DNA from 4 places in the Endozoicomonas montiporae CL-33 genome. Region 4 is predicted to be linked to each of the others. Evidence: predicted binding sites of a transcription regulator. Region 4 holds the regulator's gene; each other region holds the start of a gene.
What was found. The regulator LexA, encoded in region 4, represses DNA repair genes until DNA is damaged. The targets are predictions, from matches to a motif close to TACTGTNTANNTANACAGTA.

Region 1 (5,791 bases), 1.8 Mb from region 4:
CAGACGCTTGATAGCAAACAGAGTGTTATCAGGGTTGGTAACCGCCTGACGCTTGGCTGGCTGACCTACCAGAATTTCACCTTCATCAGCAAATGCGATGATGGAAGGAGTGGTACGACCGCCTTCAGCGTTTTCCAGAACCTTGGCTTTTTCGCCATCCAGAATGGATACACAGGAGTTTGTTGTACCCAGGTCAATACCGATGATTTTACCCATGATTGTTATCTCCAGTGCTCTGAATCCAGAGCGTTAAATCTTTAAAAACTGTTTAAATCCGGTTTGCCATCTGCCGTTGTCATCCGGTGTGCCTTGCCTGATCAGAAGCGGGTAAAGCGTTGTGATGATCCGGAGGTCGATGGCCTTCGTTTGCTATATGGGATCGCCTGATTTTTTTTCAAGTGCCCGATACAGACTTTTTTAACTTTTCTGATTTATGGTCAGGGTTGTTTGCCTGAAACTACTTGGACACGACGACCATAGCCGGACGAACCAGACGATCGTTCAGGGTATAACCCTTCTGGAACACATTCATAACGGTGTTGGATTCCATGTCAGGATTCGGAACCATGGACATCGCCTGATGGAAATTCGGATCAAAAGGCTGACCCACCGGATCCACCTGCTTCACGCCTGCTTTTTCCATAGCAGCCAGAAACTGCTTCAGGGTCAGATTCATACCTTCAACCAGCGCTTCATGGCTGCCTTCCGCCTGCCCGGCGCTTTCAATGCCTTTCTCCAGGCTGTCCACCACCGGGATCAGGGAATCAACAAACTTCTCCAGGGCAAACTTGTGGGCTTTTTCCACATCCTGCCGGGAACGACGCTTGATGTTCTGCATTTCCGCATGAGCGCGCAGAGTCTGATCTTTAGCCTGTGCCAGTTGTTCGGTCAGGGCTTCAACCTGCTGTTGCAGCTCGCTGTCCGACTCGCTGTCCGACTCGCTGTCCGACTCGCTGTCCGACTCGCTGTCCGAAGAGTATCCTGCTTCATTATCTGCAGGTACACCGCCTTCTTCGTTGATCACAAACTCTTCTACGGTTTCGTGCTCAGCCGCTACTGCTTCTTCAGCCACCTGTTCTTCAGGCTTACCGTTTTCAACTGTCATTCCGAATCTCCGGTTGGGAGTCAAATCTTTTACTGATGGCTTATATGGGGCTGGCTTTCAGGGTTTCAAGAGGAAGTGAAATTTTTTTTGCAAGATGACTTCAGGCTGAAAGTCAGGTGATACAGCAAAGCCTCCCCAAACTCAGACTGAATTTTGGGAGGCTTGCCTTTAGAAGCTGTTACTTAGAATCGTTGTTCTCCTCTTCAGCTTTTTTATAAAGTACAGCGTAAGGTGTAAATGAATCACTCGTTGCACTACGACTACCAAAACTGAACCCACGACTTCCTGAAGAAGGCAATGCCGCTTCCCGCCCGGAGACTTTGCTAAAATCACCTCCCCGAAGGACGGAAGCCCTTCCCCTGGTAAGGCCAAAACCGCGGTCAGCATCCAATGTTTCATTAACCATTTGCCCGAGATAATTCTGCCAGGCGGCATGTTTGGTTTTATGAAGACCTGTTTCTTCATAGAAATCTAAAACGTTTAAATCTCTGACAGACTTAATACGTTTTCCATTGGGATCCTTCAGAATAATACCCAGTTTAGATTTCCTGAAGTCACCATTATGAATAGCCGTTGTTGTAGTCACTTTGTACTTGGAAGATTCATTAAATGCTCTTCTCTCGGTTATGGCCCCCATATCAAAAATGTGATCATCTTTCGTCTCGCTTTCCGATAACTTTGTTAAAGAGCCATCAGGAGACACTTTAGTAAAAGGATAATAAAGATAGTTAAATTCCTGACCGTCATGATATCTAAGAACCAGGGTTGGCCTTATTTTGTGCGAGCAATGAGGGTCTTCATGATTATTTATGGAAACACCATCAAATGAAAGACTACTTGTTAAGATCGCTCGCTCTACCGTTTTAGAAAACGCTTTGAGATTATCAGCAATCCAACTACCATAAGAAAACTCTTTGCTTAGATCGCCAATAGAAACACCTGACTCCAGATTTTTTTTCAATTCAAAAAAAACATCCATATCACGCGCTGATTCAAGAATAGTGCTTACTTCAGTGATGATGTCTTTGTAATGACCAACATCAAGTCTTATATTTCGACCAAGATCAACCAACTGCTCTATTTTCTCATTAACCTGTTTAAGCCGCCGCTGGTATCCCGGTTGTTTCCGCCCCATACTTTTTAGTTCTTCTACCCATCCCTTTAAATCATCAATCTCTTTTAGGTAGCCTGTCAGTGGAATATTGAGTTGAATTTTTCCGACATCAGGTAAACCCTGAGTAACTTCACCGCTACTCTCTCCGAAACTTTTCTCAGGAGGAACAGGCTGCACTTTTAATAGATTCAGATGAATTTGGCTCGTCTTTTCTTGTATCAGTTGCAGCTTAGCCGCTTGCGTCACTGCCGTATGACTCGACACTTCTGAAACTTTTTGCATAAGCTCGTCCATGGTCAGCTTTCCTTCAGAAACAGCGTCCCTTACCAGCTTTTGCATTTCTTCCCTTTGTGGTTGGCTTGACTTAAAAAACTGCATCCACTCTACAATAATTTTTTCGGCATCGTACTGATCAAGCGCTTTATAAGGTTCACTCGACGTACCTTCTTCAAATAACCCGACAGTTCGAAAAGACAGCGTTTTTGGTTCTGGCTTAGGATTATCGTCTGGGCAAGGCAGATACTTCAACGCCTCTTTATCCTCTGAATCGCTCTTTCCTTCCTGAAAACCTACTTCCTGTACAGGACTACCTGATAAAAATGACATTGGATCCATGATTTCTCTCCTTACGTAATAAACTTTGTACCAGTAAAGAGTTAATAAAATAGAAAAAATTCATTTATTGTCAGGCAGGCTGTCCAGGTTGTTATACCAATTCCGCCATCGGGTATGGCTGGACTACGACTCCGTTCTGTTCTGAACCTTTATCCCTGGAAATCTTTTTTGTCCCAAGCCTTTACGGCGCAATGACTTCAGGTTACTGTATATATAAACAGTTACACTAACGTAGCCTCCGGAAGCCGTTATGCTGACCCAAATGTCTATCAGCAATTTCGCCATCGTTGACCAACTCGATCTGGATATTGAATCCGGCATGACCGTGATTACCGGCGAAACCGGCGCGGGCAAATCCATCATGCTCGACGCCCTCGGACTGGCAACGGGCGATCGTGCCGACCCGGACTGTATTCGCACCGGGGCTGACCGGGCAGAAATCCACGCCATCTTTGATCTCACCCATTGCCCGGATGCCGGCAAATGGCTGGAAAACAAAGAGCTGCTCAGTGACAACGAATGTATTCTGCGTCGCGTTATCACCAAAGAGGGTCGTTCCAGAGCATATATCAACGGAACCCCCTCTCCCCTCTCAGACCTTCGCAGCATTGGCGAGCTGCTGGTCGATATTCATGGTCAACACGAATCCCAGTCCCTGTTGAAAAAGAACAGTCACCGCCTGCTGCTGGACGACTTCGCCAACACCCGCAAACTGGCTACCGAGGTAGCCTTTATCGCCCACCAGCACAACCGTATTCAGACAGAATTAGACGAGCTGCTGAATAGTCAGCAAGAACAGCACGAACGTGTTCAGCTCCTGACTTACCAGCTGGAAGAGTTTGAACAGCTGTCCCTGCAAGAAGGCGAGCTACCGGAGCTGGAAAAAGAACTGCAACAACTGAACCATGCCGAAGCCACCTTGTCCGCCTGCCAGCAGATTAACCATATCTGTTCCGACAGCGATGCAGGCAACCTGCTTCAGCAGCTGACTCACTGTATGCATTTGCTGGGCGACCTTTCCGTTGACCACCCGGCCATTAGCAGCACCATGGATATGCTCTCATCAGCCCATATTCAGGTCGAAGAAGCCGTGGGTGAACTGAATCATTTCATTGATCATTTTGACGCTGACCCGCAACGGATGCAGGAAGTGGATGAGCGCCTCAGTGCCATATACGATCTGGCACGAAAGCATAGGGCTCATCCCGACGAGCTATTGGACAAACAACTCTCTCTTGCCAATGAGCTGGAAAGAATTCAATTCAGCGACGAACACGCTGATGCCCTGCACCAGAAGCTGGAAGAACTCAAAGAGAAGTACCAGACCAAAGCAGAAAAGCTGTCTGAACGTCGTCAGAAAGCCTCCCGAAAACTGGAAAAACAGGTCATTGGCCGAATGAGCCTGCTGGGTATGCCGCGAGGTTTGTTCAATGTTTCATTAACACCGCATGACACCAGAACGCTTTCTCCTCTTGGACGGGAAGAGATTGAGTTTCTGGTCACAACCAACCCGGGGCAACCACCCAGACCTCTGGCAAAAGTCGCCTCGGGCGGCGAACTCTCCCGCATCAGCCTTGCCATACAGGTCATCACGGCGCAAACCTCCCGCATTCCCAGTATGGTATTCGATGAAGTCGATGTCGGCATCGGCGGTGGAACCGCCGAAATTGTCGGTTCCATGCTCAGAGAGCTGGGTGAAAAAAGTCAGGTACTGTGCGTTACCCATCAGCCACAGGTCGCCTCACAAGGCCACCAACATCTGTTCGTCAGTAAGAAGCACAACAAATCAACTTCCAGTACCCGGATTGCCCGTCTGGATGGTGATCACCGCATTCAAGAAATAGCCAGAATGCTTGGCGGTGTTGAAATCACCCGCTCAACACTGACTCACGCCGAAGAAATGCTTGGTCTTCCTGCCTGAACTCAACTCATCCACGACGTTCATTCATTCCAGATACCCGTTTATACGGCAAAAAAAACCGGCAAACCGCCGGTTTTTTTCAAAGTACTACACAAATAACTGGAAACGCTTCATACCAGATCCATCTTGTGGCTCAAAGTGAGTAGTTAGAACTCAGGACTTACTTGTCCTTAGGCTTAACATAGAGCACAAGATTGTGATCGACGATTTCATAGCCATGCTGATCGGCAACTTCTTTCTGCCGACGTTCGATTTCTTCATCAACAAACTCTATGATATCGCCGCTTTCAACACACACCATATGATCATGATGTTCACCACGGGCCAGCTCAAACACGGAATGCCCACTGTCGAAGTTGTGCCGCACCACCAGTCCGGCACCCTCAAACTGGGTTAACACCCGATAAACCGTCGCCAAACCTACATCTTCTTCGGCTTCAAGCAAAGCCTTGTAGACATCTTCGGCACTCATGTGCAGTCCCTGGGAGCCTTCCAGAATCTGCAGGATTTTTACTCGCGGAAGCGTTACCTTCAGACCCGCTTTGCGCAATTCTTGATTTTCCAACACGTTTCCCTAACCTTTAACAGGTGAACCCTGCTATTATCTCATTTTCGTGTAAGTATTTCATATTGTGCAAGAAGATAGTGGAAGTCTGATACCGATGCAAAAAACTCCGGCTCTGACCGCAGCACTCCTATCTGCCGCCCTTCTGGCTGGATGCGCCAGCTCTACAGACAGCGGCTCCAGACTGATTAGCTTTCCGGGTGCATACAAGATCGACATCCAGCAGGGTACCGTGATCACCCAGGAAATGGTGGATCAGCTCCGCCCCGGCATGACCCGCAGTCAGGTACAATACGTTATGGGCTCCCCTCTACTGGAAGATGCCTTTGACCGTGACCGCTGGGACTATGTCTACAGCATGCAGCCCGGAGGCGGAAAGCGCACTCAACAGACCCTGACCATCTTCTTCAAAGATGACAAGCTGGTGTCTGTGCAGGGTGACCTTCGTCCAACACCTCAATAAGCCTGTTC
Region 2 (5,791 bases), 520 kb from region 4:
TGCCGCAGGTTTCTTGCTCTTCCGATCTTATCTATAGTGCTTTTGCTGTGCATCATGGTGATGAGCAGCAGAAACGACAATTCTTTTCAAATCTATACCAGCAGGTTTCCGGTGAGTGCAGTTTTGTGCTGGCAGATATCATGATTCATGAAGGGCAGTCGTTTAATGATTACACCAATATCATGGAGCAATACTTTGTAGGGCAAGGCGTTCGCTCAGACTGGTTGCCCCACATTATGACCCACATTCGGCAGTATGATTACCCTGAAACGGAAGATAGCTGGCTGGATATTGTCCGTTCCTCTGGCTGGAATGTTGTCTGCAAACAATCCGTGGGGCCTGTTGAGGCGTTTCCGGCTATTTTCATGATACTCGATCGTTGATAAAGCCTTTCTCTCATTCCTGCCCGTCAGTCTGGTGAAAAAACGCGTTTCAGGTATAATGCATCGGTTTTGATAGTGGCAAGCGAAGGATGCTGAGGATCAATGCCGATCTACGAATATCAGTGCGAAAACTGCGGAGAAGTGACCGAAGCGATACAGAAATTCAGCGATGCACCGCTGACGGACTGTGGCGACTGTGGTGAGTCAACGCTGAAAAAACTGCTGAGTGCCCCAAGCTTTCGTCTGAAAGGCGGCGGCTGGTACGAAACTGACTTCAAGGGTGGCAGAAAAAAGAACCTCTCTTCCAGCGACAATCATTGCCCCAGCAAGGACTCCGGAAGCTCTTGCGGTTCTTGTCCTGCGACAAGTCATTAACTTTTTTATAGCCTCAGGGGTTGTGCCTCCCTCAAGCCCTGTTGAATTCGAACTGAAAATCCCTGTTTCGAGGTATGTTATGCGCAGCCATTATTGCGGCGAACTGAATCTCTCCCATAACGGGCAGGAAGTGACCCTGTGTGGATGGGTACACCGCCGCCGCGACCATGGTGGTGTTATCTTCCTGGATATGCGTGACCGTGAAGGTACCGCCCAGGTCGTTATCGACCCTGACACTGAAGAAGCGTTTGCACTGGCGGATAAAGCCCGTAGCGAATACGTTCTGAAAATCACCGGTCTGGTGCGTCCGCGTCCGGAAGGCACTGTTAACACCAACATGAGCACCGGTGAGATCGAAGTGCTGGGCAAACAGGTTGAAGTCCTGAACGAAGCCCAGACACCTCCGTTCCAGATTGAAGGCTACACCGATGTAGGTGAAGACGTTCGACTGAAGCACCGTTTCATCGACCTGCGTCGTCCTGAAATGCAGGAAAAACTGATTCTGCGTAGTAAGGTCACGAGTGCTGTTCGTTCTTTCATGGACGGTGAAGGTTTCCTGGACGTAGAAACGCCGGTTCTGACCCGTGCCACCCCTGAAGGTGCCCGTGACTACCTGGTACCAAGCCGTACTCACGAAGGTAAGTTCTTCGCACTGCCTCAGTCTCCGCAGCTGTTCAAGCAGCTGCTGATGGTGTCCGGTTTTGACCGTTACTACCAGATCGTTAAGTGCTTCCGTGACGAAGACCTGCGTGCTGACCGTCAGCCGGAATTCACCCAGATCGATATCGAAACATCCTTTATGGATGAAGCCGGTGTAATGGGTATCACTGAAGACATGGTGAAGAAGGTATTCAAGCAGGTTCGTGACATCGAGCTGGGCGAATTCCCGCACATGCCATACGCTGAAGCCATGAGCCGTTACGGTTCCGACAAGCCGGACCTGCGTATCCCGCTGGAACTGGTAGACGTGGCTGACCTGATGGCTTCTGTTGAGTTCAAAGTCTTCAAAGGCCCGGCTGAAGATCCGAAAGGTCGTGTTGCGGCGTTGAAAGTACCAGGCGGTGCTGAACTGTCCCGTAAGCAGATCGACGACTACACCAAGTTCGTGAGCATCTACGGTGCCAAAGGTCTGGCATGGATCAAGGTGAACGAGATTGAAAATGGCGCAAACGGCCTGCAGTCTCCAATCATCAAGTTCCTGGGTGACGACGTTACCATGCAGATTATGGAACGTCTGGATGCCAAGAACGGCGACATCGTATTCTTCGGTGCAGACAAAGAGAAGGTGGTAAACGAAGCTCTGGGCGCGCTGCGCTGCAAGCTGGGTGAAGACCTGAATCTGTACACCAAGGAATGGGCGCCTCTGTGGGTGGTTGATTTCCCAATGTTTGAGGAAACCGACGAAGGCAAACTGACTGCTCTGCACCACCCGTTCACCGCACCTACTTGCACAGCGGAAGAGCTGGCTGCTAATCCGGCTACTGCTCTGTCCCGTGCTTACGATATGGTCATCAATGGTTACGAAGTGGGCGGTGGTTCCGTTCGTATTCACCGTGAAGAGATGCAGCAGGCTGTCTTCAACGTGCTGGATATCGAAGAAGAAGAGCAGCGCGAGAAGTTCGGCTTCCTGCTGGACGCTCTGAAGTACGGTGCGCCACCGCACGCGGGTCTGGCCTTTGGTCTGGACCGTCTGGTGATGCTGATCTGTGGTACTGACAACATTCGTGAAGTGATTGCTTTCCCGAAAACCCAGTCTGCTGCCTGTGTTCTGACTCAGGCTCCGGGCGAAGTAGACGGCACTCAGCTGCGCGATCTGAACATTCGTATCCGTCGTGACCCGGCGTCTGCAACCAGTCACTAATTGATTGACCGGACTCTGTCGGGGTATTTTGTAACAAAAGGCTTGATAGAGTCCGCACAAAAGCATTGAGATAAAGGGTATTTCCTATGGCAGGTCATAGTAAATGGGCCAATATCAGACACCGTAAGGCGGCACAGGACGCCAAGCGCGGCAAGATCTTCACCAAGATCATTCGTGAGCTGGTAGTGGCGGCCAAGCAGGGCGGTGGCAATATCGAAGATAACCCCAAGCTGCGTCAGGTGGTTGATAAAGCTCTGGGTGCCAACATGACCCGTGACACCATCAACCGCGCGATTGCCCGTGGTGCCGGTGGTGATGACGATTCCAACATGGAAGAAGTCACCTACGAAGGTTATGGCGCGGGTGGTATCGCGGTTCTGGTTGAAACACTGACTGATAACCGTAACCGTACCGTTGCGGAAGTTCGTCATGCTTTCAACAAGCACGGCGGTAACCTGGGCACTGACGGCTCTGTTGCCTATATGTTTGAACGTCGTGGCCAGATTTTCTTCGACGCCGGTGTTGAAGAAGACGCTCTGATGGAAGCGGCTTTGGAAGCGGGCGCAGAAGACATTGTTGCTAACGATGATGGTTCTTTTGAAGTCGTTACCAACTGGACCGAGTTCATGGCGGTGAAAGACGCTCTGGAAGCAGCGGGTTACAGTGCGGCGGCGGCTGAAGTAGCCATGGTAGCCGATGTTCAGACCGAGCTGGATAAAGACGGTGCAGAAAAAATCATGAAGCTGGTGGATCGTCTGGAAGATCTGGACGACGTGCAAAACGTTTACACCAATGCGGATATTTCTGCAGATATCATGGAACAGCTAGGCTGATTCCTGATTAATAAAACAGCAGGGAGGGTGTTCTGCTCCTGATCTGCTGTTTTTAGCAGTCATATGTCGCTTAGTTGGCTGCTTGATTTCTTCTTGCTTCCCGCCTTTTTCTTATCCTCTATAAACGTATAAAAACAGATATATTCAATGCCGTTTGTTGAAAATTGAACAGTGGTTTGCCACAAAACAGCTTATAGTTCTTGTGTTTGTTGTTGATTGGCGTGAATGGGGATTGATCATGGTTTCAAAGTTAATTCTGAATATCTGTTCTTCAGTACTGCTTGTGTTGGCGTTATTCTTTATTTTTGGATGCAGTACTTCCTTAGACTGGCCCATAAGATAACACGACTTTTCTGTAGCATCTGACAAGCGGTGCGGGAAGCATCGCTTGCGTTGACCATGGGGTGCTACACCAGAAGATTAATCCCCATGACAATAACAAACAGTATCACCACCACTCCGGTCAGAGTCATTAGAGTTTTTAGAGTATCTCGCATAATCATCACCGAATAATCGATGAGTCCTAGCTTATGCAAGGCGGGCTGATTGTCGTAGGGGAGTTTCGTAATCTGTGTGTTTTGAATTGTAAGTTTGGATAGTACCTATGTACTGTCTAGAAACTTGTATAAATGTACAGTATGCTGCTGTTTTAATCATGATTTTGAAAAGAGTTCTGCATGGCCATATTGTTGGGCATTGACCCCGGATCCCGTATCACCGGTTATGGTGTTATCGAGGAAGTAGGAAACCAGTGTCACTATGTGGCCTCTGGCTGTATCCGGGTGCGGGATGCTTCTTTGCCTGAAAAGCTTCAACAGATCTATGACAGTGTCTCAACGCTGGTCGAGCAATATTGTCCGCAAAGCGTAGGGATTGAACAGGTGTTTATGTCGCGCAACGCGGATTCGGCGCTCAAGCTGGGGCAGGCGCGAGCAGCGGCGATTGTGGCGGTTGTGAATCATAAACTGGAAGTGGCGGAATACTCTGCCCGACAGGTTAAACAGGCTGTTGTTGGCAAGGGTTCGGCGGACAAGCATCAGGTAAAGCATATGGTGACGTCAATACTGAAGCTCAGTTCGACCCCTCAGGCGGATGCTGCCGATGCTTTGGCAATTGCGCTGTGTCACTCCCATACCCGGGCCAGTCTGGTGCGAATGGCCGGAGTCAGTGGCACGCGGAATCGACGTTTGACCAGCCGCTAGGAGGCTGTCGGGAAATAGACAGTCTTACTGCGGGTGAACACACAGGTGGAAAGCCGCACAGCACAGCAACAGATCCAGAATCTGTTGAGGTTTATAGATCTTTTTTAACTGTTTCCAGCGATCCTCACTGATGGATTGTTCGCGATAAAGGTCTTCGGCGACGCGCATCACCAGTATTTCCTGGGCAGACCAGCCGTTGGAAATGTAACCTTTTGCGACTAATTCAAGGTCACTGTTTTGCAGGCCGGCATCCAGTGCACAGCGGGCAATATCCGGTACCAGATGACGGGCTCCGGCAAGGTGGGCACTGCGCAGCGCACTCAGGGCCCGATCCCTGACAGGCAGGCTGGTGTAACCCTGCATGTAGCTGGTAAAGCAGCGCGAAGGGGGCTCAAGGCTGGGTGTGCTATCCATTGAATGATTCATGCTGTTGAGCAGAATGCGCTGTGACACAATAAATGGAATAGGTATCGCACCACCCTCGATGGACGGGTGGTATTCACTGGCCAGACCAGCGCTGGGAAGCAGTTGCCACAGGGCACTGAAGAAGGTTTTGAGTCTTTCCATAAGCGTATTCGAGATGTGTGATTTTAATGCGTTAGTTGATTAGAGCTGGCGAAAAATACAAAGTTCTTGGCGGGCCGGTCATTGTTAGGTGTTCTGACTTACTGGTCAGCCTGCAGACGCTTACGAGGTTGAAGATGATAGGTAGGATTCGGGGAACCCTGGTAGAAAAACAGGCACCGCACCTGCTGGTGGACGCCAGCGGTGTAGGCTACGAAATTGAAGCGCCAATATCGGTGTTTTATAAGCTGCCGGAAACGGGTGCCGAGGTGGTTTTATTCACACACTTTGTTGTGCGTGAGGATGCACAGCTGCTATACGGGTTCAGCAGCCGTGAAGAACGGGAGCTGTTTCGCACTCTGATTAAGGTCAACGGCGTAGGACCCAAGCTGGGACTGACATTATTGTCCGGAATTGATGCCCAGACTTTTGTGCGCTGTGTGCACGAAAATGACAGTGCCACGCTGGTTAAGCTGCCGGGGGTTGGCAAGAAAACAGCAGAACGGCTGATTGTCGAAATGAAAGACAAGCTTGATCGCTGGCAATCATCCCCACTATTGGATGGTAAGCCCA
Region 3 (5,791 bases), 730 kb from region 4:
AGGCTCTGGATCAGCACGATTTTGTTATGGTGCTGATGGATATTCGTATGCCGGTGCTGGATGGTATTGAAGCCTTGCGTCGTATAAGGCAGCGTCCCCACGGTCGGCGTATCAAGGTGATTGCTGTCACAGCCAGTGTCAGTCAGGAAGCCCGATCCGGATTGTTGATGGAAGGGTTTGACGGGTTTATTGGCAAGCCGTTTGATGCGGCCGAACTCTATGAGCTGATTGAGCGGCAGCTGGGGATCGAGTTTAAATTGACCCGCAGTAAACAGATGCTGTCTGCGGATCTGGATGAACTCATTGCCCGACTGGACAAAGAAGAACGGGAATGTTTTGTCCAATACATTCGGGAAGCAGTGGAAATGGGTGATCTGGAGTCTCTGCAGGAGCGGGTGAAACAGTTTGAAGGCCATCCTGGCTTTCAGGAGCTGAACCTTTACGTTGTGCAGTTGTGTGAAACCATGGATCTAGAACAGCTTGAATGTTTGATTAACAAGATGAACGTGAATGGGTAGTGGTTTATCGGGCATTATACCAATTCATATTTAGAAGACGGAATTGGTATTACTGCTGCTATGTTGTCTGCTTCCGTTCTTGGCGTAAGAGGCATAATATAACGATCTTGCGTAACAGACCCCGGGAGGTTGCAGTGACTGAAACATTATCCGATCTGGCTCTGCAGCTGTCGGTTGAGCTGGAGAAACAATCGTTGACCATGGCGACGGCAGAATCCTGTACAGGTGGCTGGGTCAGTCAGGTACTGACGGCGGTTCCCGGCAGCTCTGGCTGGTTTGAAGGAGGCATTGTCAGCTATTCAAACGCCATGAAGCACCGGCTTCTTGATGTTTCTGAAGAACTGCTGAGCACCTACGGTGCTGTCAGTCAGCCGGTGGCAGAACAGATGGCGCGGGGGGTTGCCAGAAAGCTTGGTGTGCAGGCCAGTATTGCCATCAGTGGAATTGCCGGACCAGGTGGTGGCACGGTTGATAAACCGGTGGGCACTGTACACATCGCGTGGTATCGTCGGGGAAAAACCTTTTCCGAAGCCTTCCTGTTTACAGGTGACCGGCAGCAGGTGCGTGAGCAGTCGGTCAGAGTTGCGCTATCCGAACTGATCAGGCTGCTTCAATAATTTGCAACTGAAACCAAAACTTAAATCGACAAATATACTGGACAAATATACAGATAGTGTTTAAATATACAGTATATGTAGCATTTATACCCGCCATGCCATGCGCAGGCAAGCACTGAGGATGATCAGACAATGGATGATAACAGAAAGAAAGCACTGGCAGCGGCTCTGAGTCAGATTGACCGCCAGTTTGGTAAAGGTGCTGTCATGCGGATGGGCGACCAGAAGCAGGAAGCCATTCCGGCTATTTCTACAGGCTCTCTGCAGCTGGATATTGCTCTGGGTATTGGCGGGTTGCCCAAAGGCCGGATTGTTGAAATTTACGGACCGGAGTCTTCCGGTAAGACCACACTGACTCTGAGCGTTATTGCCGAAGCCCAGAAACAGGGGGCAACCTGTGCTTTCGTGGATGCCGAGCATGCGCTGGATCCTCAGTACGCTGGCAAGCTGGGTGTTAACGTTGAAGACCTGTATGTCTCGCAGCCCGATACCGGCGAGCAGGCTCTGGAAATTACCGACATGCTGGTTCGTTCCGCTGCCGTCGATGTGATTGTTGTGGATTCGGTGGCCGCCCTTGTACCTAAAGCCGAGATCGAAGGTGATATGGGTGACTCCCATGTAGGTCTGCAGGCGCGCCTGATGTCGCAGGCACTGCGTAAACTGACCGGCTCCATCAAGCAGACCAATTGCATGGTGATCTTCATCAACCAGATCCGGATGAAGATTGGCGTGATGTTTGGTAACCCTGAAACCACCACCGGTGGTAACGCTCTGAAATTCTACTCTTCTGTGCGTCTGGACATTCGTCGCACCGGTGCAGTGAAGCAGGGTGATGAAATTATTGGTAATGAAACCCGGGTCAAGGTGGTTAAGAACAAAGTTTCACCACCGTTCAAGCAGGCTGAATTCCAGATTCTTTATGGTCAGGGCATCTACCACATGGGTGAAGTGATTGATCTGGGTGTGAAGCAGAAACTGGTTGAGAAGTCTGGTGCCTGGTATGCCTACAAAGGCACCAAAATTGGTCAGGGTAAGGCCAATGCCTGTAAATACCTGGCAGAAAATCCTGAAACTGCTAACGAAATTGAGACTCAGATTCGTGCAGAATTGTTGAATACGGCTTCTGAAACAGAAGAGTCGAAGAGTGCTGGTCAGGAACAGCTGTTAGCAGAATAATGCCGGAGCTATCCATACAGCAGCCATCTGTACAACAGCAGCCTGAACAGGACGTTCGCCGGGCAGCAATGGACTTGCTGGCCCGGCGTGAACACAGTTATTCCGAGCTGTGTTATAAACTGAAGGGTCGCTTTGAGGCACAGTCTGTTGAAACTGCCCTGAATAAATTGGTTGATGATGGCTTACAGAGTGATGACCGTTTTGCTGAAGCTTATGTACGTGCCAGAGGGAACAAAGGTTATGGCCCGGCACGTATCAGAATGGAGCTGTTGCAAAAAGGACTGTCACAGAGCCTGATTTCAAATTACCTGTTTGACGATGACGACAAATGGTTTGAAGAAGCCAGTCGAATGAAAACTAAAAAGTTGAGAGAAGATAGAAATCCTACATCTGCGGAGCGAGCGAAGTTGTATCGCTTTCTGGCGCAACGAGGCTTTTTAACCTGCCATATCAATGCCTGCCTGAGTTGAGCCTGTCTGAGTTGAACCATCCTGAGTTGAACCATCCTGAGTTGAAATAGTTTCAGTCTTTTAATTCAATTGTTCAGATAGTGCTTTCTGTGTCATAAATGGGAAGCATTTTTTTGAGTTTTTATCCATGTCCTGTTGTTCCCGCTGTGGTTTTGCAGTCTATTCTCGGGCAGTGCCCAACTGCTTCTGTCAGTCTCTGTCAGAATTCAACTGTGAGCATCGATTTTGTCTGCTCACCCATCCGGTAGAATTCGCCAAAACCAGCAATACCGGCAAGCTGGTAAAGGCAATGCTGCCTGATACGTTGGTGGTGCCATGGAATAGAGTCGAACCATCAGAAGAGCTAATGAATGCACTGGATGATCCGGACTGGCAACCGTATCTGTTGATGCCTGAAACCTATGCGATTTACCAGCAGGATGGGTTTGAAAGAAAGCCTGCTGCATCAGGTAAACTCTTTATTCTGTTAGATGCGACCTGGCAGCAGGCGCGAAAAATGTATCGGCAAAGTCCTTATCTACACAATTTGCCCCTGATGTCTCTGGAGCAAGTGCCCGAGTCGTCTTATACGCTGCGCAGAAACCAAAAGTCGGGTCATCTTTGTACTGCAGAGGTGGCTGCTGAAGTCCTCAGGAAGGAAGGAGCAGTGAAATTATCCCGTCACCTTCATCAATCCGTGTTTGATTTTTGCAGTCACTATCGCCAGTTACAGCAGGCTGGACAGCTCACCTGACCAGTGTTCCTGTTGAATATTTGAAAGAAAATACCTCACAGGTGGACATTTCCTGCTGATTCTGCGGCCTGCTTCTATATAATGTCCGGTTTACTATTGCTATCTAAAACCTCCTTGACGGAAGACCTGTATGAAAAGCTCTGAGATACGATCTGCCTTCCTTAACTTCTTTAAGGAAAGAGGGCATGAAATTGTGCCCAGCAGTTCGCTGGTGCCTCACGACGATCCAACCCTGCTGTTCACCAATGCCGGGATGAATCAGTTCAAGGATACATTCCTTGGGCGTGAAAACAGGGCTTACACCCGGGCCACCACGTCCCAGAAGTGTGTACGTGCCGGTGGTAAACACAACGATCTGGAAAATGTGGGTTACACCGCCCGTCATCACACCTTCTTTGAAATGCTGGGTAACTTCAGCTTTGGCGACTACTTCAAGCAGGATGCCATCCAGTACGCCTGGGAATTTCTGACCGGTACTCTGAACCTGCCAGCAGACAAACTCTGCGTTACTGTGTACGAAACGGACGATGAAGCCTATAACATCTGGCTGAAGGAAGTAGGTGTACCGGCTGACAATATCATCCGTATTGGCGACAACAAAGGCGCACCGTACGCCTCTGATAACTTCTGGCAGATGGGCGACACTGGCCCCTGTGGTCCATGTACCGAAGTGTTCTACGACCATGGTGATCATATCCGGGGTGGGCGTCCGGGCACGCCGGAAGAAGATGGTGATCGCTTTATCGAGATCTGGAACATCGTATTCATGCAGTACAACCGTCAGGCTGACGGTACCATGGAGCCTCTGCCTAAGCCTTCTGTGGATACCGGCATGGGTCTGGAGCGTATCTCCACCATTCTGCAGGGTGGTCACAGCAACTACGACATCGATATCTTCCAGGGTCTGCTGAACGATGCTTCCAAGCTGCTGGGTGGCGTTGATACCACGGTTGGTTCACTGCGAGTGATTGCAGACCACATTCGTTCCAGTGCTTTCCTGATCTCTGATGGCGTTATGCCGTCTAACGAAAGTCGCGGCTACACCCTGCGTCGTATTATTCGTCGCGCCTGCCGTCATGGTCACAAGCTGGGTGCAACTGAAACCTTCTTCTACAAGCTGGTGGGTTCTCTGGTACGTGAAATGGGTGATGCGTATCCCGAACTGAAGTCTGATCAGGCTCAGATTGAGCGCATTCTGTTGCAGGAAGAAGAGCAGTTTACCAAAACTCTGGATAAAGGCATGCGACTGCTGGAAGACAAACTGTCTGCTCTGGATGGCTCAGTTATTCCAGGTGATGTTGTCTTTACACTGTACGACACTTATGGTTTTCCGGTGGACCTGACGGAAGATATTGCCCGTGAACGTGAACTGACGGTCGATACGGAAGGCTTTAATCAGGCGCTGGAAGCCCAGCGTGAGCGCGCCCGTGCTGCCAGCAAGTTTGGTATGGACTACAACGAACAGCTGACCATTGATGGTGTCACTGAATTTACCGGTTATCAGTCGCTGCAGGGCGGCTCGGCGGTTAAAGCACTGTTTGTGGAAGGGCAGGCCGTTAACTCTGTCACCGAAGGTCAGCAGGCTACTGTGGTTCTGGAAGCAACACCGTTTTATGCAGAATCCGGCGGTCAGGTGGGTGATACTGGCAACCTGACGTTTGCCGGTGGTGCTATCGAAGTGCTGGATACTCTGAAGCAGGGTGACAGTCACCTGCACATTGCCCGTATTCTCTCCGGCGAACTGAACGTTGGCGATAAGGTTGAAGCTGAAGTCAATGCTGAAAATCGTCACGCAACGGCATTGAACCACTCTGCCACTCATCTGCTGCACGCAGCCCTGCGCAAGGTGCTGGGTGATCATGTGACCCAGAAAGGTTCTCTGGTTGATCCTGAGCGTCTGCGCTTTGACTTCTCTCACTTTGAGGCGGTTAAACCGGAAGAACTGCGTGCCATTGAGCGCATGGTTAACGAACAGATTCGTGCCAATACGGAAGTCACCACCGAACTGCTGGATATGGAAGCAGCCCAGAAGAAAGGCGCCATGGCGCTGTTCGGTGAAAAATACGGCGATGAAGTGCGTGTGTTGTCCATGGGAGCCGGGAACTTCTCTGTTGAATTGTGCGGTGGTACTCACGTAGTTCGTACAGGTGATATCGGTTCCATTCGTATTCTGGCTGAATCAGGCATTGCCGCGGGTGTGCGTCGTATCGAAGCAGTGACCGGCCAGAATGCAGATGAACGTCAGGAAAGTCTGGAAGATACGCTGAAGTCCGTGGC
Region 4 (5,791 bases):
TAAAACCCGGCTCCAAGCCACTTAACCACATAATACGCGACAGTATCCAGTCTTTACGACCCGGGTATTTTGCTTTTAACGCATCAGAATAAATTTCACCAGTAAAACGACGACTTTCAAATACCGCATGCTCCGGCAACCCGCTGCCAATTTTTGCACGAATAATATGCCGCCCCAGAGGCGTCTGCCAGCTGCCTTCCTGTTGTCCTATGCCTTTACTGGCGGTGGACACGCGATAATGAACGCGTTGCCCATCATCCTGATGCAGTACCAGTTCCTGGTTGGGAATATGAACCGTTATATGCACAATCAAACAACCTTTATTAAACGCTTATGCAACACTGTCATCCAGTTATCGACCTGATCCGGCAGCCTCTGAAGCTGGGTACTCAACAGGATGATCATCAGGTGTGGGCTCTAAGCCCTGCAGCCATAAAAGGTACCATACGACGCAGGATTATCACCATGGAATCATCAATGGCAAAGTCCCGTCTGGCAATGGCCTGTAAAGTCTCAACGCCTGACATGGTAAACACGGCAGAACCCAGTATGAAGTAAGTACGCCAGAACATGTCCGCCGGTGGCAACGTCGGACAGGCGCTTTTCAGTAACAGATAATAGCGGTGAAAGGCTTTCCCGTAAGCCTCGGTAAGGTAGTGCTTCAAATGCCCCTGATTCTGACTGTAAGCAAGCCCCAGCAACTTCATAAAGGTTGACAGATCATCATCCTGACGAGGCTGAACAGCAATGATCTGATCGACCAGCAAATTCAAAACCGTCTCCAGCTCGGGTGGATTGTCCGGATTCATGGCATCAAGGCTACTGTCGAGATTCTTCACAAACGGATCCAAATAACGGGCAAAGACTGCCTGAATCAGAGCTTTCTTGGAGCCAAAGTGGTAATTGACAGCCGCAAGGTTCACACCTGCCTGCCCGGTAATGGATCGAAGCGATGTTTCAGCAAACCCGTGTTCGGCGAAGAGTGCTTCCGCTGCATCGAGTATTTTTGTAACGGTTTCTCCCTGTCCCATGCCTGTGCTCTCTATAGTTCAAACAACCGTTTAATACTTTCGTTTTAAACGCGATACCTGTCAAGAAAATAGGCCTGAATCAGACAGGAACAGTTCCAATCAGTGATATACAGCTTGAAACAGCAGTATTACTGTATATAATTACAGTCACTGTATATAAAAACAGATTTACCACCATGATCAAGCTCACCAAACGACAGTCTGAAATACTGGAACTCATTAAATCCCATATTGAAAATACCGGCTTTCCGCCAACTCGTGCCGAAATTGCCAAAACCTTTGGCTTCCGCTCGCCCAATGCCGCAGAAGAGCATCTGCGCGCACTGGCTCGCAAAGGCGCGATTGAAATGACACCGGGCGCTTCTCGCGGCATCCGTATTCCGGACGCAGTGAATACCAATGGTCTGCCCGTGGTAGGACAGGTGGCAGCCGGTAGTCCGATCCTGGCTCAGGAACATATTGAAGACCATCTTCAGTTGAAAGGCGATTTTTTCAATCCCAAGGCTGACTTCCTGCTGCGTGTAAAAGGCATGAGTATGAAGGATATCGGTATCCTTGATGGCGACCTGCTGGCTGTTCACAAGACAACAGACGTACGCAATGGCCAGGTGGTCGTGGCGCGCATTGATGATGAGGTCACCGTCAAGCGCTTCGAGAAAAAACAAAACACCGTACTGCTGCATCCGGAAAATGAAGAGTTTGAAACCATTGTTGTTGATTTAACACAGGATCTGTTTGCTATTGAAGGTCTGAGTGTTGGAGTCATCAGACATTAATGGGGAATCAGGAGGAGGACCGTCATGCGAACGCACACACCAACAACAAACTCGAAAAAAACAGCCCGACCAAGGGTGGATGAATTAATCCTGTCAGGCCCGACATGGCAATCGGGTCTGTTCCTGTCTCCGGTACTGTCCAAACTGGCCAGTGAAGAAGAGCAGCGCTGGCTGACCCTGATACTGTCAGATCACAATCCCGGCAAAACCATTAAATGGCTGAAATCGGAAGGTATCAGCAGCTGCAATGTCAGAGTACTGAACCGCGCCAGTCGAAAGCAGTCACTGGATCTCACTTATAAGGCTCTCGCCTGCGGCACCAGCCATACCGTTATCAGCTGGATTAATGAAATGGATCAGGAAGATCTGTCAAAACTTGAAGACGCTGCCCGCAGTGGTCGGTGTAATTGCCTGACGATCAGAAGCAGGGATGCTGCGTGAACAGCTCCCTGTATTAGCAAAGCGGGTAATGGAAAAGCAGGTAATGGAAAAGCAGTTAATAGAAAGTTACGTTAAAAAATCAGTGCAAAACCCGATGCTCGCCTATGTCTTCTTCACCGTGGTGTGGACTGGTCACTTCAGCCAGCTCCAGCATACCGGCATCGAACATGGCTTTAGCCACCTGCAGATAATCATCCAATAAACAGGTGTGTGCTTCATCAGAGAATTTCAGGGTCAACAGTGGTTCAGCATCCGGATCGCCACTTCGACGCAGTACGATTTCCCCCGTCCTGAGTTCAACAATTTCCAGAGGCGATGCAGACACAAAGATTCACTCCGTATTAACCGAGAGAACAGACTGAATCACAAAAACGAAAAGTTCAATACAATCACTAAGACAGAGAAGTAAAAATGAGAGGCAGGTCAAACTATGAAAATAAAGTCGATAGCCTCTGCCAGAAAACAGAGGCCGGGATATTCGGTTTCTAGGCCGTCAACGACAGCTGCAATACCTTAGTACCGTTCATGGTGCCATAGTCCAGAGGACTGATGGCTTCTACCGGTACATTGTAAGCTGAAGCCCGACTCTGCAAATCGTTCAACATGTATTTCACCTGGGGCCCAGTAACACCACATCGAACTCTTTGACCATTTCATCAAACTGACCAGCACCATGAGCGTCAATTTCAACATCCTGGTCCAACTCAGCCGCCGCTTCCCGCATCTTTTTAACCAGCATACTGGTGGACATTCCGGCAGAGCAGCACAGCATAATTTTTTTTATAATATAGGCCTCGTTGTAGTCACTTCCTCATTCCGTAAAGTCACTATAACGAAGATGAAATCATAATGTAACCGGTTTCATGATAAGTTAGAAAGTTCTGTTTTTCTTGTTGATCGATATCAATAAACATCAGAACAACAGACGATTACCACTCAAGATTAAAATTCCGAAAGTGTCCCACCAGTTCCTTAAATCGCTTCAGGTAATCAGTTGCCGACTCTACAGTCAGATCAGCGATGTCACTTACGGAATCATGGCTGACTAGCTGAATCAAATCATTCGACTGTCTTGGACTTTCAGGCTGAAAAGACACAAAAAGACTTTGCCATAAAAAATCAATCTGGCTTAACCAGCCAGACTCAAGCATGGCCTCTAATTGTGCAAACTCAGACGGTATTTGCTCTTTCTGCCTGACCAGAGACATCGCTTCAGCAAATGTGGGTGCGCTTTCACAGGAGATTCGATACGGCTCCAATATCTCTGCCAATAATGAACGCCATGCCAGCTGCAGTTGCAGGATAAAACCCTCTCTGAAAGCCAGGGCTTCCTGTCGCTCAGCCAGCTTCCATGCGTCCAGCTGAAGGCGCGCAAAGTGCAAACGTTTATTGGTATTGGTTGTCCAGTTATTCTGCATAGCTCATCTCTGCCCGTAAAAACCTCTAAAGAAACAGTGTATTGTTCCTGCCAGAAAGAAAAAAGCCTCTGTCGTATGAACAGAGGCTTTGCAAATCAATTCAGGCTGACTCAGGATTTTTTGGTGGCTCGCTTTTTCGTCTGCTTTTCAACCCACTTGCCTTCTTCGAAAGTTGCACTCCAGCCCGTAGCCTTGCCTGCAACTTCAGACATCACGTACTGCTGTTTAGTCTTGCGACTATAGCGAATAACGGCAGCGTTCCCTTCCGGGTCCTGACGCGGGGCATCCAGCAGATAGTGATACTTGGAATCAATCTCTGCCTGATGAGGAATCAGCTCACTGACCAGAGGTGCACGGGTTTCCCGGTTTTTCGGGAACTGACTGGCAGCCAGGAACAGACCGGATGCACCATCACGAAGAATGTAATGGTCTTCAACCTTCACACACTGCAATTCTGGCATGGGTACCGGGTCCATCTTGGGTGGTGCCGCCTCGCCACTCTTCAGCAGTTTGCGTGTGTTCTTACATTCGGAGTTTGTACAGCCAAAGTATTTACCGAAACGACCCGTCTTAAGCTGCATCTCGGAGCCACACTTGTCACACTCCAGCGTAGGGCCGTCATAGCCTTTGATTTTATACTGGCCTTTTTCAACCTCGTAGCCGTCACAGTCGGGGTTGTTACCGCAGACGTGCAGTTTACGCTGCTCGTCGATCAGGTAGCTTTCCATGGCCGTGGAGCATTTCGGGCAACGATGCATGGCGCGCAGTGCATTGACTTCAGCAAACTCATCGTCAGCGTCCTGCACTTCTTCACCCGGAACCAGGTTTAATGTGCTTTTGCAACGCTCTTTCGGTGGCAACGAGTAGCCGGAACAACCCAGAAAAACACCGGTACTGGCGGTTCGGATCATCATGTTGCGTCCGCATTCCGGACAGGCAATGTCCGTAGGCGTGGGATCATTGCTACGCATGCCTTCCTGTTCAAGCTCGGCATGTTCAAGCTTCTGGCTGAAACCGGCATAGAACTCATTCAGCAGACCTTTCCAGTCTTTACCGCCTTCTGCCACGACATCAAGGTCAGACTCCATATGAGCAGTAAAGTTATAGTCCATCAGCTCGGAGAAGCTCTCAACCAGACGGTCTGTAACAATATCGCCCATCTTTTCCGCATAAAAGCGACGGTTTTTCAGCGATACATAGCCACGATCCTGAATGGTCGAAATAATGGATGCATAGGTGGATGGACGACCAATACCCTGCTTTTCCAGTTCTTTTACCAGTGCCGCTTCACTGAAACGCGCCGGTGGACGGGTAAACAGCTGTTTCGGATCCAGCGCTTCCAGTGTCAGGTCAATCCCTTTTTCAAGGGCAGGAAGGATAAGGTCATCACCCTTTCTGGATATTGCCTTCATCACCCGGGTATAACCATCAAACTTGAGCGTACGACCTTTAGCACGCAGTTCCAGTCCATCCGTATGAACTGTCAGAGTGGTACTCAGGTATTCCGCCGGAACCATCTGGCAGGCAAGGAACTGTCGCCAGATCAGGTCATACAGTCGTTCGGCGTCTTTCTCCAGCCCTGATAAAGATCCGGGCTCAGCGTTAACATTGGATGGACGAATCGCTTCGTGAGCTTCCTGAGCGCCGTCTTTGCTGGAATAGGCAATGGGCGCATCTGGCAGATAGCGATCACCATGATTGGACAGAATAAACTCTCTGGCACTCTCCACTGCCTCTTTACTGAGGTTGGTAGAGTCAGTACGCATATAAGTAATATGACCCGCTTCATACAATCGCTGGGCCAGCGTCATGGTTTTCTTAACGCTGAAGCCGAGTCTCGTACTGGCAGCCTGCTGCAGGGTTGAGGTAATAAACGGAGCCGAAGGCTTACTGCGTGTTGGCTTGTCTTCCCTGTCGGTCAGCTGGTAATGGGCATTGTTCAGACGAGCCAGTACTTTGTCAGTCTGCTCTTTGTTCTGTGGGCGAAACGCTTTGCCGTTATCTTTTACCACCTGAAAACGAATGCTGTCTTCACCCGCTGCTTTCAGATCAGAAAAGACTTCCCAGTATTCCTCTGGCACAAAGCTTCGAACTTCACGCTCACGCTCAACGATCAGTCGCACCG

Region 1: a site for LexA is predicted at 3,038-3,057, ahead of recN (DNA repair protein RecN). Genes of this name have one in related genera too.
Region 2: a site for LexA is predicted at 4,072-4,091, ahead of ruvC (crossover junction endodeoxyribonuclease RuvC). Genes of this name have one in related genera too.
Region 3: a site for LexA is predicted at 1,190-1,209, ahead of recA (recombinase RecA). Genes of this name have one in related genera too.

The regions. Positions count from the first base shown of each region.
Region 1 covers NZ_CP013251.1:4,739,997-4,745,787, forward strand. Annotated here, with positions in the region: gene dnaK (molecular chaperone DnaK) at 1-216, opposite strand, end outside; gene grpE (nucleotide exchange factor GrpE) at 458-1,105, opposite strand; gene EZMO1_RS21835 (hypothetical protein) at 1,284-2,834, opposite strand; gene recN (DNA repair protein RecN) at 3,097-4,755, shown strand; gene fur (ferric iron uptake transcriptional regulator) at 4,916-5,323, opposite strand; gene EZMO1_RS21850 (outer membrane protein assembly factor BamE) at 5,418-5,783, shown strand.
Region 2 covers NZ_CP013251.1:3,411,441-3,417,231, reverse strand. Annotated here, with positions in the region: gene EZMO1_RS15660 (class I SAM-dependent methyltransferase) at 1-383, shown strand, start outside; gene EZMO1_RS15655 (FmdB family zinc ribbon protein) at 486-758, shown strand; gene aspS (aspartate--tRNA ligase) at 838-2,619, shown strand; gene EZMO1_RS15645 (YebC/PmpR family DNA-binding transcriptional regulator) at 2,706-3,452, shown strand; gene EZMO1_RS27810 (hypothetical protein) at 3,860-3,988, opposite strand; gene ruvC (crossover junction endodeoxyribonuclease RuvC) at 4,130-4,654, shown strand; gene EZMO1_RS15635 (carboxymuconolactone decarboxylase family protein) at 4,679-5,221, opposite strand; gene ruvA (Holliday junction branch migration protein RuvA) at 5,356-5,791, shown strand, end outside.
Region 3 covers NZ_CP013251.1:2,164,180-2,169,970, forward strand. Annotated here, with positions in the region: gene EZMO1_RS09925 (hybrid sensor histidine kinase/response regulator) at 1-518, shown strand, start outside; gene EZMO1_RS09930 (CinA family protein) at 653-1,135, shown strand; gene recA (recombinase RecA) at 1,268-2,311, shown strand; gene EZMO1_RS09940 (regulatory protein RecX) at 2,311-2,781, shown strand; gene EZMO1_RS09945 (tRNA-uridine aminocarboxypropyltransferase) at 2,954-3,514, shown strand; gene alaS (alanine--tRNA ligase) at 3,645-5,791, shown strand, end outside.
Region 4 covers NZ_CP013251.1:2,891,457-2,897,247, forward strand. Annotated here, with positions in the region: gene EZMO1_RS13355 (L,D-transpeptidase) at 1-307, opposite strand, end outside; gene EZMO1_RS13360 (TetR/AcrR family transcriptional regulator) at 405-1,031, opposite strand; gene lexA (transcriptional repressor LexA) at 1,208-1,807, shown strand; gene EZMO1_RS13370 (hypothetical protein) at 1,832-2,248, shown strand; gene EZMO1_RS13375 (hypothetical protein) at 2,328-2,573, opposite strand; gene EZMO1_RS28415 (PTS sugar transporter subunit IIB) at 2,734-2,853, opposite strand; gene EZMO1_RS27310 (PTS sugar transporter subunit IIB) at 2,859-2,999, opposite strand; gene EZMO1_RS13385 (DUF6586 family protein) at 3,178-3,666, opposite strand; gene topA (type I DNA topoisomerase) at 3,777-5,791, opposite strand, start outside.